Regions from separate parts of the Streptomyces sp. NPDC013157 genome, predicted to be linked through region 3. Evidence: riboswitches for the same ligand, from Rfam matches in the RefSeq annotation. Region 3 holds a riboswitch; each other region holds the start of a gene.

Region 1 (3,911 bases), on a different contig from region 3:
CCCCTGATGCTAGGGAGCGCCGCCCGCTGGACGAGCGGGGCACGCGCGCGTGCGGCCCGAAAACGGCGCCGACCGCGCGAGCCGTACGGTCGCGGCGGACGGGAGCGCGGGGGGATGTGGGGGGATGTGGGGGAGCGGCTGCGGGTGCGTGGCGGGCGGCGGGCGCCGCTGTGCGTGCGGGGCCGGCGAAGAGAAGCGGGAGGGGGCGCCCCCGGGGTGGTGGGCGCCCCGTCGGGTCAGGCCGGGCGCACCACGCTGTGGATGATCGACTCGCCGCCGTAGTAGATCGACTCCTCCCGGACGTAGGCGCCGGGCTTCGGGGCGTGGATCATCATGCCGTTGCCGATGTAGATGCCGACGTGGCTGACGTCGTCGTAGAAGAAGACCAGGTCGCCGGGCTGGGCGTCGGCGAGGGGGACGGTGGTGCCGGCGTTCACCTGGTCGTAGGTGGTGCGCGGCAGGGAGACGCCCGCGGCCTTCCAGGCGGCCTGGGAGAGCCCGGAGCAGTCGTAGGAGCCGGGGCCGGTGGCGCCCCAGACGTAGGGCTTGCCGATCTGCGCGCGGGCGAAGGCGATCGCCTTGGCGGCCTTCGTGGCGTAGGCGGAGGACGAGCTGCTCGACGTGCCGGAAGAGGAGCTGCCCGACGCGGTGGACGACGACGTCGCCCGGTCGGCCGCCGCGGCCTGCTGCTTCGCCAGCTCCGCCGCCTTGCGGTCCGCCGCTTCCTGCTGCTGCTTCTCGATCGCCGCGAGCCGGGCCTTCTCCGCGGCCGTCAGCTGGGACAGCAGCTCCCGCGCGGAGGCCAGCTTCGTCTGCACGGTGGTCTTCGCGGTCTTGAGGTCGTCCTGCGTCTCGGTGAGCGACTCGAGGCTCCGGGTGGCCTCCTGCCGCTTCTTCATGGTCGCGGACTGCTGGGTGACGTAGTCGTCGACCGCGCCCTTCTGGCGCGCGGTCAGGCGGCTCATCAGCTGGTCCTGGTCGAAGTAGCCCTGGGGGCTGTCCGCGAGCAGGAAGGTCGCCGTGTCGGGAACGCTCGCCCCGGTCCGGTACTGGGCCGCGGCGAACGAACCCAGTTCCTCACGCGCCTTGTTGAGCCGGTCGGTGCGTCTGGCGACGTCGTCGAGCAGGGTGTCGACCTGCTTGCGCTGACTGCCGGTCCGCTCCTTGGCGGCGTTGTACTTCTCGGTCGCCGACTCCGCCTGCCGGTAGAGGGCGTCGACCTTCTTCTCGACCTCCTCCAGGCTCGGCTTGCCGTCCGAGGAGGGCGCGGCCTCGGCCGTCTGGGAGAACAGGGCCATGGAGGTGAGGGCGGCGGTGGCCAGTGCGGGGGTGCGTATGCCTGCCGCGCGTGTTCCTGACGGCCGGGACTTGCGGTGCGACGCCAACGGGGGCGACTCCTTCCAGCGGTCCGCCTACCGAGTTAGCTGTCGGGTTCGGGCGGGTGGTTCGGAAGGGTTGCCCTACGGTCCGTTCCCCGGAGGGGAGTCGGGACCGATTCACCCCGGGATCGGTGTGGGTCCCCGGCTCCGGATGCGCGGTGGCGCCCCGGACTCGGCGGAGGCCGTGCGGCCCGGCGACGTTCGCCGGTGGGGGTCGTACGGCCTGCCCGGCACGCTAGCCAACTCGTGTGGTCTCTGTGAAGTTTGATGTGCGATATGCCCGATACATTTTCGTGACCTTGGCGTCGGGATTTGTTCAGGCGGGGTGATCCGGGACGTTATGGGTGACTTGCCGTGGATTGTTGAGAGGTTCGTGGTGGGCCTTCGCGGCCGTGTGACGCGCGTCGACCTGCTGTGACCGAACGGATCTGTTCGGTCACCGGGGCGAGTTTTCGGGGCGGCGGCCGGTTGTCGGTGGGGCGCCCTAGACTCGGAGAGCGATGAGCAGCCTCTTTGACGACAGCTTCCTGGCGAGCCTCCAGGCCCCCCGCGGCCATGACGAGGAACCCCCGCCGCCGCCCGAGGACGAGCACGCTCCGGAGTCGATTCCGGACGATCTGTTCGGCGGGAAGTTCGACGTGCCCCCGGACCGGGACGCCTACTACCGCGACGGCGCCGCCCGCCCGGCCCTGGACCCGGCCGCACTCCTGGAGGGGCTGAACGACAACCAGCGGGCCGCCGTCGTGCACGCCGGCTCCCCGCTGCTCATCGTGGCCGGCGCCGGTTCCGGCAAGACGCGCGTGCTCACCCACCGCATCGCCCACCTGCTCGGCGCGCGCCATGTGCACCCGGGCCAGATCCTCGCGATCACCTTCACCAACAAGGCCGCGGGCGAGATGAAGGAGCGGGTCGAGCACCTCGTCGGCCCGCGCGCGAACGCGATGTGGGTGATGACCTTCCACAGCGCCTGCGTGCGGATCCTCCGGAGGGAGAGCAAGAAGCTCGGCTTCACCTCCTCCTTCTCGATCTACGACGCGGCCGACTCCAAGCGCCTGATGGCCCTGGTCTGCCGCGACCTGGACCTCGACCCCAAGAGGTTCCCGCCGAAGTCGTTCAGCGCCCAGGTCAGCAACCTGAAGAACGAGCTGGTCGACGAGGAGGACTTCGCCGCCCGGGCGAGCGACGGCTTCGAGAAGACCCTCGCCCAGGCCTACGCCCTCTACCAGTCGCGGCTGCGCGAGGCGAACGCCCTCGACTTCGACGACCTGATCATGACGACGGTCAACCTGCTGCGCGCCTTCCCGGACGTCGCCGAGCACTACCGCCGCCGCTTCCGGCACGTCCTGGTGGACGAGTACCAGGACACCAACCACGCCCAGTACGCGCTCGTGCGCGAGCTGGTCGGCACCGGCGCGCACGACGAGAGCACCCCGCCCGCCGAGCACGACCTGCCTCCCGCCGAGCTCTGCGTCGTCGGTGACGCCGACCAGTCGATCTACGCCTTCCGGGGCGCCACGATCCGCAACATCCTGCAGTTCGAGGAGGACTACCCGAACGCGACGACGATCCTCCTGGAGCAGAACTACCGCTCCACCCAGACGATCCTCTCCGCCGCCAACGCGGTCATCGAGCGCAACGAGTCCCGCCGCCCGAAGAACCTGTGGACCAACGCGGGCGCGGGCGCGCAGATCACCGGTTACGTCGCCGACACCGAGCACGACGAGGCGCAGTTCGTCGCCGAGGAGATAGACCGTCTGACGGACGCGGGCGAGGCGAAGGCGGGCGATGTCGCCGTCTTCTACCGCACCAACGCGCAGTCCCGTGTCTTCGAGGAGATCTTCATCCGCGTCGGCCTGCCCTACAAGGTCGTCGGCGGCGTCCGCTTCTACGAGCGCAAGGAGGTCCGGGACGTCCTCGCGTACCTGCGGGTGCTGGCCAACCCGGAGGACTCGGTCCCGCTCCGGCGCATCCTCAACGTCCCCAAGCGCGGTATCGGGGACCGCGCGGAGGCGATGATCGACGCCCTTGCCCAGCGTGAGAAGATCAGCTTCCCGCAGGCGCTCAGGCGCGTCGACGAGGCGTACGGCATGGCCGCGCGGTCGACGAACGCGGTGAAGCGGTTCAACACGCTGATGGAGGACCTCCGTACGGTCGTGGAATCCGGCGCCGGACCCGCCACGGTCCTGGAGGCGATCTACGAACGCACCGGTTACCTGGCCGAGTTGCAGAGCTCGACGGACCCGCAGGACGAGACCCGCATCGAGAACCTCCAGGAACTCGCCTCCGTGGCACTGGAGTTCGAGCAGGAGTCCGGCGAGGGAGAGCAGCCGGGCGGGCTCGCCGACTTCCTGGAGCGGGTGGCCCTGGTCGCCGACTCCGACCAGATCCCCGACGAGGACGAGAACGGCGACGGCGTCATCACCCTGATGACCCTGCACACCGCCAAGGGCCTCGAGTTCCCGGTGGTGTTCCTGACCGGTATGGAGGACGGCGTCTTCCCGCACATGCGCTCCCTCGGCCAGACCAAGGAGC
Region 2 (3,911 bases), on a different contig from region 3:
GTCTCGGCGGCCCGTGGCCCTTGCTTCCGGAGCCCGCGGCCCTTGATGATGTTGGGGCTTGAGCGGATCTGTTGGCACCTGTGTGAGGTTTCTCGATGGTGGACATCGCCGAAAATGGTCGTACCTGGCTCCTGTCGGGCCCCGCCAGCAGCTACGCGCTGCATCTGACGGAGTCCGACGAACTGCTCCACCTGCACTGGGGGCCGAGGATCCGGCTCGCCGACGCCGAGGAGCTCGGCACCCGGGGGCTGCCCGGCTACTGGCCCTTCGAGTCCCCGCTGGACGGCCGCGAGGAGTATCCCGTCGAGGGCGGCCCCCGCTTCGTCCGCCCCGCCCTGTCCGTGCGGACCGAGGAGCGCCGGGGCACCGAGTGGGCCTTCGACTCCTACGAGGTCGAGGAGGACGAGCTCCGGCTGCGCTTCACTGACGACGGCATCGTCATCACCCTGCACTACCGGATGCGCGGCGACGTCGTCGAGCGCTGGGTGACCGTCGACAACGAGGGGCACACGCGCGTGGAGCTGCTGCGCGCCGACCCCGCCACCTGGACGCTCCCCGACCGTGAGGGCTGGCGGCTCTCCCAGCTGCACGGCCGCTGGGCCGCGGAGTCCCGGCTCACCAGCACCCCGCTCACCTACGGCGAGAAGGTCATCGGCAGCCGCCGCGGCCACACCGGCCACCAGCACCTGCCCTGGGTCGCCCTCGACACCGACGCCACCGAGGAGCGCGGCGAGGTCTGGGGCTGCGCCCTCGGCTGGTCCGGCTCCTGGCGGATCGCGGTCGCTCAGCTCCCGGACGCGCGCGTGCAGATCACCGGCGGCGCCGGCTACGACGACTCGGGCCTGCTGATGTTGGCCGAGGGCGAGTCGTACACCAGCCCCGTCTTCGCGGGCCTGTGGACCGACGGCGGTTTCGGCGGGGCGAGCCGCGCCTGGCACGCCTACCAGCGGGCGTACATCATCCCGGACGCCGATCAGGACCGGCCGGTGCTGTTCAACTCCTGGGAGGCCACCACCTTCGACATCTCCGAGGAGCAGCAGGCCACCCTCGCCCGCCGGGCCGCCGCGATCGGCGTCGAGCTGTTCGTGGTGGACGACGGCTGGTTCGGCGCCCGCACCAGCGACCGCGCCGGGCTCGGCGACTGGACGCCCAACCCGGACCGCTTCCCGAAGGGTCTCAAGCCGCTCGCCGACTACGTGCACGCCCTCGGCATGCAGTTCGGCATCTGGGTCGAGCCCGAGATGGTCAACCCGGACAGCGACCTGTACCGGGCACACCCCGACTGGGTGCAGTACCAGCCGGGACGGAAGCGGACGGAACTCCGCAACCAGCTCGTCCTCAACCTCGCCCGCGAGGACGTCCAGGAGTACCTGTGGGAGCAGCTCGACGCCCTGCTGTCCAGCGCTCCGATCGACTACGTCAAGTGGGACTTCAACCGCTGCTTCACGGACGCGGGCTGGCCCGGCGAGCCCTACCCGCAGCGCCTGTGGGTCGACCACGTGCGCGGGCTGTACGCCCTGCTCGACCGGATCCGGGCGGCCCACCCGAACGTGGCCATCGAGTCGTGCTCCGGCGGCGGCGGGCGGATCGACCTCGGGATCATGAGCCGTACCGACGAGGTGTGGACCTCCGACAACACCGACCCGCTGGACCGGCTCGCCATCCAGCACGGCTTCAGCCAGATCCACCCCGCCCGGGTGATGTCGGCCTGGGTCACCGACAGCCCGAACCACCAGCTCAACGGCCGGGTCAGCAGCCTGCGTTTCCGGTTCGTCAGCTCCATGGCCGGTGCGCTCGGCATCGGCGGCGACCTCTCGCAGTGGACCGAGGAGGAGCTCGCCGAGGCCGGCCGCTGGGTGGAGCTCTACAAGGAGATCCGGCCCCAGGTGCAGCGCGGCGATCAGTTCCGGCTGCGGCCGCCGGCCGGCGGGCTCAGCGCGGTGCAGTACACGCTCGGCGACGAGACCGTCGTCCTCGCCTGGCTGCAGGCCCAGAGCTACGGCGAGCCGGCGCCGGCGCTGAGGCTGCAGGGGCTCGATCCGACAGCGTCATACGAATGCCGCGAAACGGGCGAAGTGCACCGGGGTGCCGTCCTGTTGCACCACGGGCTGCGCACCGGACTGAAGGGCGACCTGGATGCGGCAGTCATCCGGCTTCGCCGGATCTGACACGTATACCCGAATTGGCGTCTTCATTACAACTCGGCGTGTAATAAGGGGACGTGGCATGACGTGCGTGAGGAGCGTCATATTCGTGACCGTCCGTCGCGCGTCATGCTCACGTAATCCTGGTGTTCCGTAAGCGGATTGGAAAAGCGAACAGACCGGAATTCACGGAGGGTGACCGGGATTTCCGGTAACGGATCAAGTGAAACCCGGACGGCCGGAAACCGGATGCTTGTCCACGTCCGTCCTACTCGTTTACGTTCGCCACACATCCGGTCGGAACGCCGAATCCTGCCGCCGCCCGGAGTCCCCACACACACTCACCCGTGCCCGGCAGGAGCGGGGGACCCACCAGGTAAGACCGCCTGTTCCGGTTCCCGGGACGGCTAGGGGTGCAGCCACGCTTTCCGCCGTGGCCGGGCAGCTCCAGCCCGAACCCGACAGCTCACCTCGCAGGCGCAGGAGAGGAATGCGCCATGCCCGCGAAGGGTAAGCACCGCCGCCCCAAGTCCCAGCGTTTCACCCGCTCGATGGCCGTCGCCGGAACCGGTGGCGCCGCGCTGGCTCTGCCGCTCATGGGGGCCACCGGCGCCCACGCGGCCACTACGCAGTCCGTTTCCGAAAAGGCCACCCAGACGCTTCCCGTGATCGGGAAGACCGCGGTGAAGGAGGCGCCCGCGGGGAATTCCGGCGCCGCGCATTTCGCGCACCGCATCTACACGGTGGTGCCCGGTGACTATCTCTCGAAGATTGCCCGCGAGCAGAACGTCCGCGGCGGCTGGCACCGGCTCTACGCCGACAACCGGCAGGCGGTCGGCGACAACCCCTCGCTGATCCACCCCGGACTCAAGCTGACCCTCGGTGGCCGGCACGCCACGACGACGGACTCCGGCTCCCGTCCGCAGACGCAGTCGAACCCGCAGTCGTCTTCCCCCTCCTCGTCCTCGGCCTCCTCCTCGTCCTCGGCCTCCTCCGCGGACGGCTCCGACGGTTCGGTCGCGACCACCTCCGGCTTCAACCTCCCGGTCGCCGCCGGCGCCGTCGGCACCGGTTACCACGTGGCCGGCAGCATGTGGTCCAGCGGCTACCACACGGGCGTCGACTTCGTCGTCCCGACCGGCACCCCCGTCAAGGCCGTCGGCGCGGGCACGGTCGTCACGGCCGGCTGGGGCGGCGCCTACGGCAACCAGGTCGTCATCCGGCTCGCCGACGGCTACTACGCGCAGTACGGCCACCTCTCCGCCCTCTCCGTCTCGGTCGGCCAGACCGTGACCGCGGGCCAGCAGGTCGGTCTCTCCGGCGCGACCGGCAACGTGACCGGCCCGCACCTGCACTTCGAGATCCGCACCACCCCCGACTACGGCTCGGACGTGGACCCGGTCGCCTATCTCCGCTCCAAGGGTGTCGCCGTCGGCTGACCCGGGGCCCCGCGACCGACGCTTCAACGTCGGTGTTCAGGGCCTTATTCCAAGGTTGGCAAAGTATTTAAAGGTGTCTTATCTCACCGAGCGTCAACCCCTTATTACGGTCGCGTAGGTCACAACCGAAGGTGAATCATGGTCCGACGTGGGAGACGATTCGAAGAATGACAATGCATCAGTGATCGGGTCGTACGCGGCGGTGGGGGACAGCTTCACCGAGGGCGTGGGAGACCCCGGCCCCGACGGGGCGTTCGTCGGCTGGGCCGACCGGTTCGCGGTACTGCTGTCCGACCGGCGGCCCGAGGGCGACTTCGGTTACACCAAC
Region 3 (3,911 bases):
GGGCAAGCGGTCCGTGCTGCCCGGCGCGCGCATCGTCCTCCAGCAGCCGTCGCTGCCGGAACCGGTACAGGGCCAGCCGAGTGATCTGGCCATCCAGGCCGAGGAGTTGGACCGGGTCCGGGCGATGCTCGAACGGATGCTCGTCCGGCACACCGGGCGCACGGCGGAACAGGTGCACCGGGATCTGGAGCGGGACCTGGTCCTGGACGCACCGCAAGCGCTGGCGTACGGGCTGGTGGACCGGGTGATGCCCACCCGCCGTCCCTCGCTCGGCCTGCCGGACGCGGGGTGAGCCGCCGATGCTGCCGCCGGAGCTTCCTCCGCTGCCCGCGCTGACCCGCGCCGAGGGCGAGCTGATCGACCGTTACCTGGACGTGGTGGATTGGCTGGGCCGGATCAATCCGGCGCAGAACGAGGACACCTACCGCGGGCTGCGCGCCGCGCAGGCGCTGGTGCGCGCGGCGTCCGAGCTGCGTGACGCGCTGGCCCTGATGCATCAGCGGGGCGAGACGGAGCTTCACGGGGACACGCTGGCACGGGCGTTGCGGGTGCTCGACGGCGAGCGCCGGACCGCTCGCGTCGTACTCCCGCCCGACTGCGTACGGTGACACCCGCCGGACTCCGGCCCCACGCGTCGACACGGCGAGTGGGCCGGAGTCGAAACGATCCAAAGGGGTTACCGCCGTCCGGCGGAGTGTGGCGTGGTTTTACCTGACCGCGAGGACCGCTCAAGTTGCCTGCGCGGGGGTGCCCGCGAGCGGCTTCCGCGCAGGTCCGGGGCTACGCAGGGCAGTTGACGGAGAATCGAACACAGGACTGTCCACCCGAACGGGTGGGTGGTGAGTAACCCCACAAATCCCCGATTCCGTTGGGATTTTCGGACACGAGTGAGTGAAGATCCCTGTCTGACGACAAGCCCCCGCCACAGCGGCGGGGCGGTCCGGGCGGACGCCGAGTCCTGCCGCCGCCCGGATTGACCCGTCGACAGAAGTGCATCGGCAGGAGTGGAGGACCCAAGCACGACGGGTCGCCGGCAAGGTCGCGCCATGACCGGGCCGAGCAGCCCTTGGGGTGAAGCCGTGGCAACACGGCCGGGCAACTTCGCCAGCCCGAATCCGACAGGTCATCCTTCACAGGCGGCTGACGAAGGGTTGCGCATGACTGCGCTCAATCGTGTTCCGTCGCTGATGGCCCGGGCCGGTACGGCCTCGGCACTGACCATCGCCGCCGTGGGCGGCTCGATCGTGATCCCGGGCGTCGCTTCCGATGCCTCGGCCGCCACGATGGCGACGAAGGCACTTCAGGTCGCCGCCTCGAAGAAGGGCGCGCCCTACAGGTGGGGTGCCACCGGACCGAACAGGTTCGACTGCTCCGGGCTGACGCTGTACTCGTTCAAGAAGGCGGGCAAGACCCTGCCGCGAACGGCGGCCCAGCAGTACAACAAGACCCGTCACATCTCGGCCGGCAACCGCAAGGCCGGGGACCTGGTCTTCTTCCACTCGGGTTCCAGCGTGTACCACGTCGGCATCTACGCCGGGAAGGGAAAGATCTGGCACGCCCCGAAGACCGGGGACGTGGTGAAGCTCCAGAAGATCTGGACGCGCAGCGTCTGGTACGGCCGGGTCAGCTGACCCCACCGTGAGCGGGCCGGCAGGAGCTCAGGGCTACGGCTCCTGCTGGCCGGCCGCGGTGGCGGTGCCGGCCGGGACCGTCCAGGGCAGTTCGATGGAGACGGTCTTGCCGCCCTCCCCGGTGGGGCGTACCCGGAGCTTGCCGCCGCACTCGGCGGTCAGCCAGCGGATGATGACCATGCCCCGCCCGTTGTCCTGCTGGACCGCGGCGGGGAGTCTCTTGGGGAAGCGCGGATGACTGTCCGTGACGCCGATGCGCAGCTGCTCGTCCCGGTCGAGCACGAGGTCCACCGTGAAGGTGGGTGACTGCCCGAAGGTGTGCTGCACGGCGTTGGTGGCGAGTTCGGAGACGATGAGGCGGACGGTGTCCGCGGTCTCCGTCTCCGGCGGCAGCCCCCACTCCGCGAGCGTGTCCAGCACATAGGAGCGGGCGGCGTAGACCGAGGCGGGATCGCTCGGCAGAGTGACGGATGCTTCCAGGTGGTCTGCCATGGCGACGTCGTCCCTTTCCTCGGGACCGGAGTCCGACACGGAGCGGATGGTTCGAGTACGGTCCCGGACTGGTGCTTCTTCGCCAGACTGCCATTACCGGGCCGGTCACGGGGAGCGATCCACCAAGATATGCATATATCTGTCGCTCGAAGCGGTGAACTCTGCGACCTCAGACCGTATTTGGGCGGCTCGGAAGGAGTAAGGAGTAGCCCATGCAGAACGGTCCCGCGGTGCGCCGCCGCAAACTGGGCGCCGAACTGCGCACTCTGCGCACCGGCGCCGGCCTCACGAGCGGTGAGGCCGCCCGTCTGGTGGGCTGGCATCAGTCGAAAGTGAGCCGGATCGAGACCGGCGCCAGCGGTGTGAAACCGGCCGATGTGCGGTTACTCCTGGACGCCTACGGCGTGGTCGAGGGGCAACTGCGCGAGTTGCTGCTGGTGTTGGCGGGGTCGGAGGACACGGCGGGACGGCACCACTGGTGGCACGCCTATCGGGGGGTCCTGCCGCCCGCCTACCGCGATTTCATCAGCCTGGAGTCGCAGGCAGGCGCGATGCGCACGCTGGAGACCCTGGTCGTGCCGGGGTTGCTGCAGACCCCCGAGTACGCGCGTGCGGTGACCCGGGCGGCCATGGACGGGCCCGACGACGAGGCCCTGGACACCCTGGTGGAGGTGCGTCTGGCCAGGCAGGACGTGCTGCACAACGATCCGCCGCTGGAGCTGAACGCGGTGCTGGACGAAGCGGTGCTACGGCGCGAGGTGGGTGGCCCGGGCGTGATGACGCGGCAGTTGACCCGGCTGGTGGAGGCAGCCCGGTTGCCCCAGGTACGGCTCCAGGTGCTGCCGTTCGCGGCCGGGGCGCATATCGGCATCACCGGACCTTTCGTAATCTTCTCATTTCCGAGCACTTCTGATCTGGACGTGGTTGTTATCGACCAGTTGACGAGTAGCCTCTACCTGGAGCGGAAAGAAGACCTCCAGGCCTACACGGAGGCCTTCGACACGCTCCGGATCCACGCCCTTTCCCCCGAGGACTCGTTGGATTACATCGCCGCAATAGCTGACGGCGCGTAAGGAGGCACCATGACTGCACTGCCTCGGAACGTACCTTCAAGTGCTGATCTGCACGGACTGCGGTGGCTGCGCAGCAGCTACAGCACCGGAGCGAACAACTGCGTGGAGACGGCACGGCCGCGCTCCGGCCCCTCGGCCGGACTGCTCGCCGTGCGCGACTCCAAGGTTCCGGCCGGACCCGCGCTGCTCTTCTCCCCCGAGAGCTGGGCGGGTTTCACTTCGGCGTTCGCCGGCTGATCAGCCCCAGAAGAGTCTGATCAGACACGAACGAAACGGATCAGACTCGTACCCCATCCATCCCCGACTCCGTATCCGCTCGCGAGCCAGGCCCGGCCGTGTCACGCCGACTCATGGTCGCGTCTTGCCGATCACATGTACAGCGCGTTCGATCTCGGCCCCGGAGAGGTCCGCACGGGCGGTCAGCCTGAGCCGTGAGATGCCGTCCGGCACCGACGGCGGACGGAAACAGCCCACGGCCAGGCCTGCCGTCCGGCAGTCGGCCGCCCACTGCACGGCCTGCTCCGGGGACGGGGCCCGCACGGAGACCACCGCGGCGTCCGGACGTACCGCTTCCAGACCCGCGGCGGTCAGCCGTGCGTGCAGTTCCGCGGCCACCTCGCGGGCCCGGGCCGCACGTCCGGGCTCGCGGCGCAGCAGCCGCAGGGCCGCCAGGGCCGCCCCCGCCGCGGCGGGGGCCAGGCCGGTGTCGAAGATG
Region 4 (3,911 bases), on a different contig from region 3:
TCCCCGAGACCGTCTGAGCACCCGCCGCCCGCACGGTCCGAGGCCGCGCCACCCCCTCGGGGGTGGCGCGGCCTCGCCGCGTTCCCGCCGCCCCACCCGGGCCGGCCGTCACATGCCGCAATTCCATGACAGCCGCACATGACTTCACGACGGGACCGCCCACGGCTTTACGACGACCCCGTCCCGGAGTTTGTGAAGACCCGGACGCCCGGCTTTACCGCGCGCACACGAAAGAAGCGCGACCGCTAATTCCTGACGCGCGTGAATTCGGGCACGGAAAACAGCCCCCGCCGAATAACACCCCTTTGTATACGGCGCGCGTGTTAATGCCGCAGGCCCGACACGTTTACGGGATGTTGCGAAGTCCTCACACCGTTCGCCCGTTCGGTGGCGCCGGGAAAGCGCAGCCGGTGGGAGACCGCCGAGCGCTCGGTGTGCAGGGCCGTGATCGCCCGGGCGCGGTCGCCGTCGCCGCGCGCCACGGCGTCCACGATGGCGCCGTGCTCCGTCCAGGACTCCACGGGGTTGGCCGGCGTCTCCACGGTGTACATCCAGGCGATCTTGTGGCGGAGCTGGGTGAGCGTCGAGGTCAGGGCGTGGCTGCCGGAGGCCTGCGCAAGGGTCTCGTGGAACCAGCCGCCCAGCGAGCGCAGGTCCTCGCTGTTGCCCCGCCTGGCCCGCTCCTGCCCCAGCCTGACCAGTCCGCGCAGCACCTTGAGGTGGGCCTCGGTGCGGCGCTGGGCGGCCCGGGAGGCACCGAGCGGCTCCAGGAGCATGCGCATCTCCAGCAGGTCGGCGGCCTCCTGCTCGGTCGGTTCGGCCACGCACGCGCCCGCGTGCCGGCGCGTCACGACGAAGCCCTCGGCCTCCAGGGTGCGCAGGGCCTCGCGGACGGGGACGCGCGAGACCCCGTAACGGCGGGCCAGGAGTTCCTCGGTGAGCCGGCTGCCGCGCTCGTAGACACCCGCGACGATGTCGTCCCGGATCGCCGTGCATACCGAGTGCGCCGGAATACGCATGTCCGACCTCCGCCTTAATCCCCGTGAAACGCCGCCGAGTGGCGCCCGTTCCGTGACTCTATTGCAATGAGCCGGAATTTCCGACGGGGGGCCGGAATCCAGGGATATATTTTGGACAGCGGGGGCACGAAAACGACGAAAGCCCCGGCGTGGGGGCCGGGGCTCCGGAACATCTCACGAGTTGTTGTCGCCGGACTGGCAGCGGTCCGCCTCGGTGGTCGGGTGCGGGTGCGTGGGGGTTGCTCGCGCAGTTCCCCGCGCCCCTTCCAGGGGCGTCAGGCGCAGCACCCCTTCGGGGGCGCGGGGAACTGCGCGACCAGCCACGACGCACCCGCACGCATCGCGACCACGTCGGTCCCGGCGCGGCGCTCCTGTCCGGCTCTCGTCAGACGTTCACGCCGTGCTTGCGGAGGTAGGCGACCGGGTCGACGTCGGAGCCGTACTCGGGGGTCGTACGGGCCTCGAAGTGGAGGTGGGGGCCGGTCGTGTTGCCGGTCGCGCCGGAGAGACCTATCTGCTGGCCCGGGGTGACCTTCTGGCCCACCGAGACGCCGATGGACGACAGGTGGCCGTACTGGGTGTACATGCCGTCGGCCATCTTGATGACGATCTCGTTGCCGTACGCCCCGCCCCAGCCCGTGGAGACGACCGTGCCGGTGCCGACGGCGTGCACGACCGTACCGCTCGCGGCGTGGAAGTCGATGCCGGTGTGGGCGCCCGAGGACCACAGGGAGCCGCCGGTCTTGTAGCCGGTGGAGACGTAGGAGTCGCTGACCGGCGCGACGAAGGTGTTGAGGCGCTTGCGCTCGGCCTCGCGGGCGGCGCGTACCTTGGCCGCGCGCTCCTTTGCGGCCTGCTCCGCGGCCTTCTTGCGGGCGGCCTCCTCGGCCGCCTTGCGCTCGGCGACCGCCTTCTGGGCGGCGGCCTGGGCGTCGATCTGCTCGGCGACGGAGTCACTGATCGTGATGACCGGGGTGAGGCCGGTCTGCTCGACGGAGTTCTCGGCGGCGAGCGCCGGAGCGGCGGAGACGGTGCCGATGACACCCGTGGTGGTGAGGGCCGCGATACCGGCGGCCTGCGCGGTGGTGCGCTTCACCCGGCCGGGACGACGGTGCTTCCCGGAGGCGCACATGAACGCCATGTAGAGGCTGGTCCTTTCCTTCCCTCTCGCCTACCGGGTTAGCTGACGGGTTCGGAGCAGGAAGGTCTCCTACGGGCCCCCTCGCGACACGCGCGGGCGCCCGATTCACCCCAGGGACTGCGTGGGTCCCCGGCTCCCCTGGCTCGCGCCGTACGGGGACTCGGCGATGGCTGTCCGGTGCCGCGGACGCGGCGCGATGCCTGACGGACAGCCCGGAAGAACCTACGAGGGCCCGCCTTCAATGCTCAAACGGAACCCTGTTTTTGTCGCGCATCCCACAGGGCAGACAGGCAACCTCCGCCCCAATTCGGACATTCCAGAGCCCCGGTGACCGGGTGGTCACCAGGGCTCCGCACACGCGCGTGCCGCTACTCGGCGGCGACGACCGTGACTTCGCCGATCCCGAGCGCCTCGACGGGCTCCTTGATCTGTGCCGCGTCCCCGACGAGGACGGTCACCAGGCGGTCCACCGGGAAGGCGTTCACGACCGCCGCGGTGGCCTCCACGGTGCCCGTGTTGGCGAGTTGCCGGTACAGCGTGGCCTGGAAGTCGTCGGGCAGGTGCTGCTCGACCTGGTCGGCCAGGGTGCCGGCGACGGCCGCCGCCGTCTCGTACTTGAGCGGAGCCACCCCGACGAGGTTCTGCACGGCCACGTCGCGCTCGGCGTCCGTGAGGCCCTCGGCGGCGAGCGTGCGCAGCACCGTCCACAGGTCCAGCAGGGCCGGGCCGGTGTTCGGGGTGTCCACCGAGCCGCTGATGGCCAGCATGGACGCGCCGGTGCCGTCGGGGGCGGACCGCAGGACCTGCCCGAAGGAACGGACGCCGTAGGTGTAGCCCTTCTCCTCGCGCAGGACGCGGTCCAGGCGGGAGGTGAGGGTGCCGCCCAGGCAGTAGGTGCCGAGCACCTGGGCGGGCCAGACGCGGTCGTGCCGGTCGGAGCCGACGCGGCCGATGAGGAGCTGGGTCTGGACGGCGCCGGGGCGGTCCACGATCACGACCCGGCCGGTGTCGTCGGCGGTCACCGGCGGGACCGGGCGGGGCTGCGCGGTGGAGCCACGCCAGGCGCCCAGGGTCTCGCCGAGCAGCTCGTCCAGGTCGATGCCGGTCAGGTCGCCGACGACGACCGCGGTGGCCGTGGCGGGCCGGACGTGCCGGTCGTAGAACGCGCGGACGGCGGCCGCGTCGATCTTCTCGACGGTGTCCTCGGTGCCCTGGCGCGGACGGGACATCCGCGCGGTCGACGGGAACAGCTCCTTGTAGAGCTCCTTGGCGGCCCGGCGGCTGGGGTTGGCCAGCTCGTGCGGGATCTCGTCGAGGCGGTTGCGGACCAGCCGCTCGACCTCGCTCTCGGCGAAGGCGGGCGCCCTCAGGGCGTCGGAGAGCAGCCCGAGGCCCTTGGCCAGCCGGGAGGCGGGGACCTCCAGGCTGACGCGGACGCCGGGGTGGTCGGCGTGCGCGTCGAGGGTGGCACCGGCCCGCTCCAGCTCGGCGGCGTACTCCTCGGCCGCGTGCTTGTCGGTGCCCTCGGAGAAGGCGCGCGCCATGATCGTGGCGACGCCGTCCAGGCCGGCCGGCTCGGCGTCCAGGGGCGCGTCCAGGAGCACCTCGACGGCGACGACCTGCTGGCCGGGGCGGTGGCAGCGCAGCACGGTCAGGCCGTTGTCCAGGGTGGCGCGCTCGGGGGCCGGGAACGCCCAGGGCCTGGCCTCGCCCGGCTGCGGCTGGGGGTGGAAGTCCATGGTGGCGAGCTC

The links. A riboswitch is a leader RNA that binds a small molecule or an ion and turns the genes downstream of it on or off. The one in region 3 is predicted to bind cyclic di-AMP.
Region 1: linked by a shared signal. The riboswitch ahead of ACFY6U_RS33130 (NlpC/P60 family protein) and the one ahead of ACFY6U_RS42600 (C40 family peptidase) in region 3 are both predicted to bind cyclic di-AMP.
Region 2: linked by a shared signal. The riboswitch ahead of ACFY6U_RS11380 (peptidoglycan DD-metalloendopeptidase family protein) and the one ahead of ACFY6U_RS42600 (C40 family peptidase) in region 3 are both predicted to bind cyclic di-AMP.
Region 4: linked by a shared signal. The riboswitch ahead of ACFY6U_RS04790 (M23 family metallopeptidase) and the one ahead of ACFY6U_RS42600 (C40 family peptidase) in region 3 are both predicted to bind cyclic di-AMP.

Annotation. Positions count from the first base shown of each region.
Region 1 is NZ_JBIBAK010000013.1:97,300-101,210, forward strand. Features, by position in the region: gene ACFY6U_RS33130 (NlpC/P60 family protein) at 237-1,385, opposite strand; cyclic di-AMP (ydaO/yuaA leader) riboswitch at 1,393-1,567, opposite strand; gene pcrA (DNA helicase PcrA) at 1,880-3,911, shown strand, end outside.
Region 2 is NZ_JBIBAK010000003.1:270,950-274,860, reverse strand. Features, by position in the region: gene ACFY6U_RS11385 (alpha-galactosidase) at 96-2,168, shown strand; cyclic di-AMP (ydaO/yuaA leader) riboswitch at 2,477-2,637, shown strand; gene ACFY6U_RS11380 (peptidoglycan DD-metalloendopeptidase family protein) at 2,642-3,583, shown strand; gene ACFY6U_RS11375 (SGNH/GDSL hydrolase family protein) at 3,765-3,911, shown strand, end outside.
Region 3 is NZ_JBIBAK010000020.1:4,362-8,272, forward strand. Features, by position in the region: gene ACFY6U_RS42590 (ATP-dependent Clp protease proteolytic subunit) at 1-292, shown strand, start outside; gene ACFY6U_RS42595 (hypothetical protein) at 300-608, shown strand; cyclic di-AMP (ydaO/yuaA leader) riboswitch at 970-1,154, shown strand; gene ACFY6U_RS42600 (C40 family peptidase) at 1,158-1,631, shown strand; gene ACFY6U_RS42605 (ATP-binding protein) at 1,665-2,123, opposite strand; gene ACFY6U_RS42610 (helix-turn-helix transcriptional regulator) at 2,336-3,196, shown strand; gene ACFY6U_RS42615 (DUF397 domain-containing protein) at 3,206-3,433, shown strand; gene ACFY6U_RS42620 (8-amino-7-oxononanoate synthase) at 3,545-3,911, opposite strand, start outside.
Region 4 is NZ_JBIBAK010000001.1:1,071,977-1,075,887, forward strand. Features, by position in the region: gene ACFY6U_RS04780 (HPr family phosphocarrier protein) at 1-17, shown strand, start outside; gene ACFY6U_RS04785 (GntR family transcriptional regulator) at 324-1,019, opposite strand; gene ACFY6U_RS04790 (M23 family metallopeptidase) at 1,405-2,160, opposite strand; cyclic di-AMP (ydaO/yuaA leader) riboswitch at 2,173-2,336, opposite strand; gene ACFY6U_RS04795 (M16 family metallopeptidase) at 2,529-3,911, opposite strand, start outside.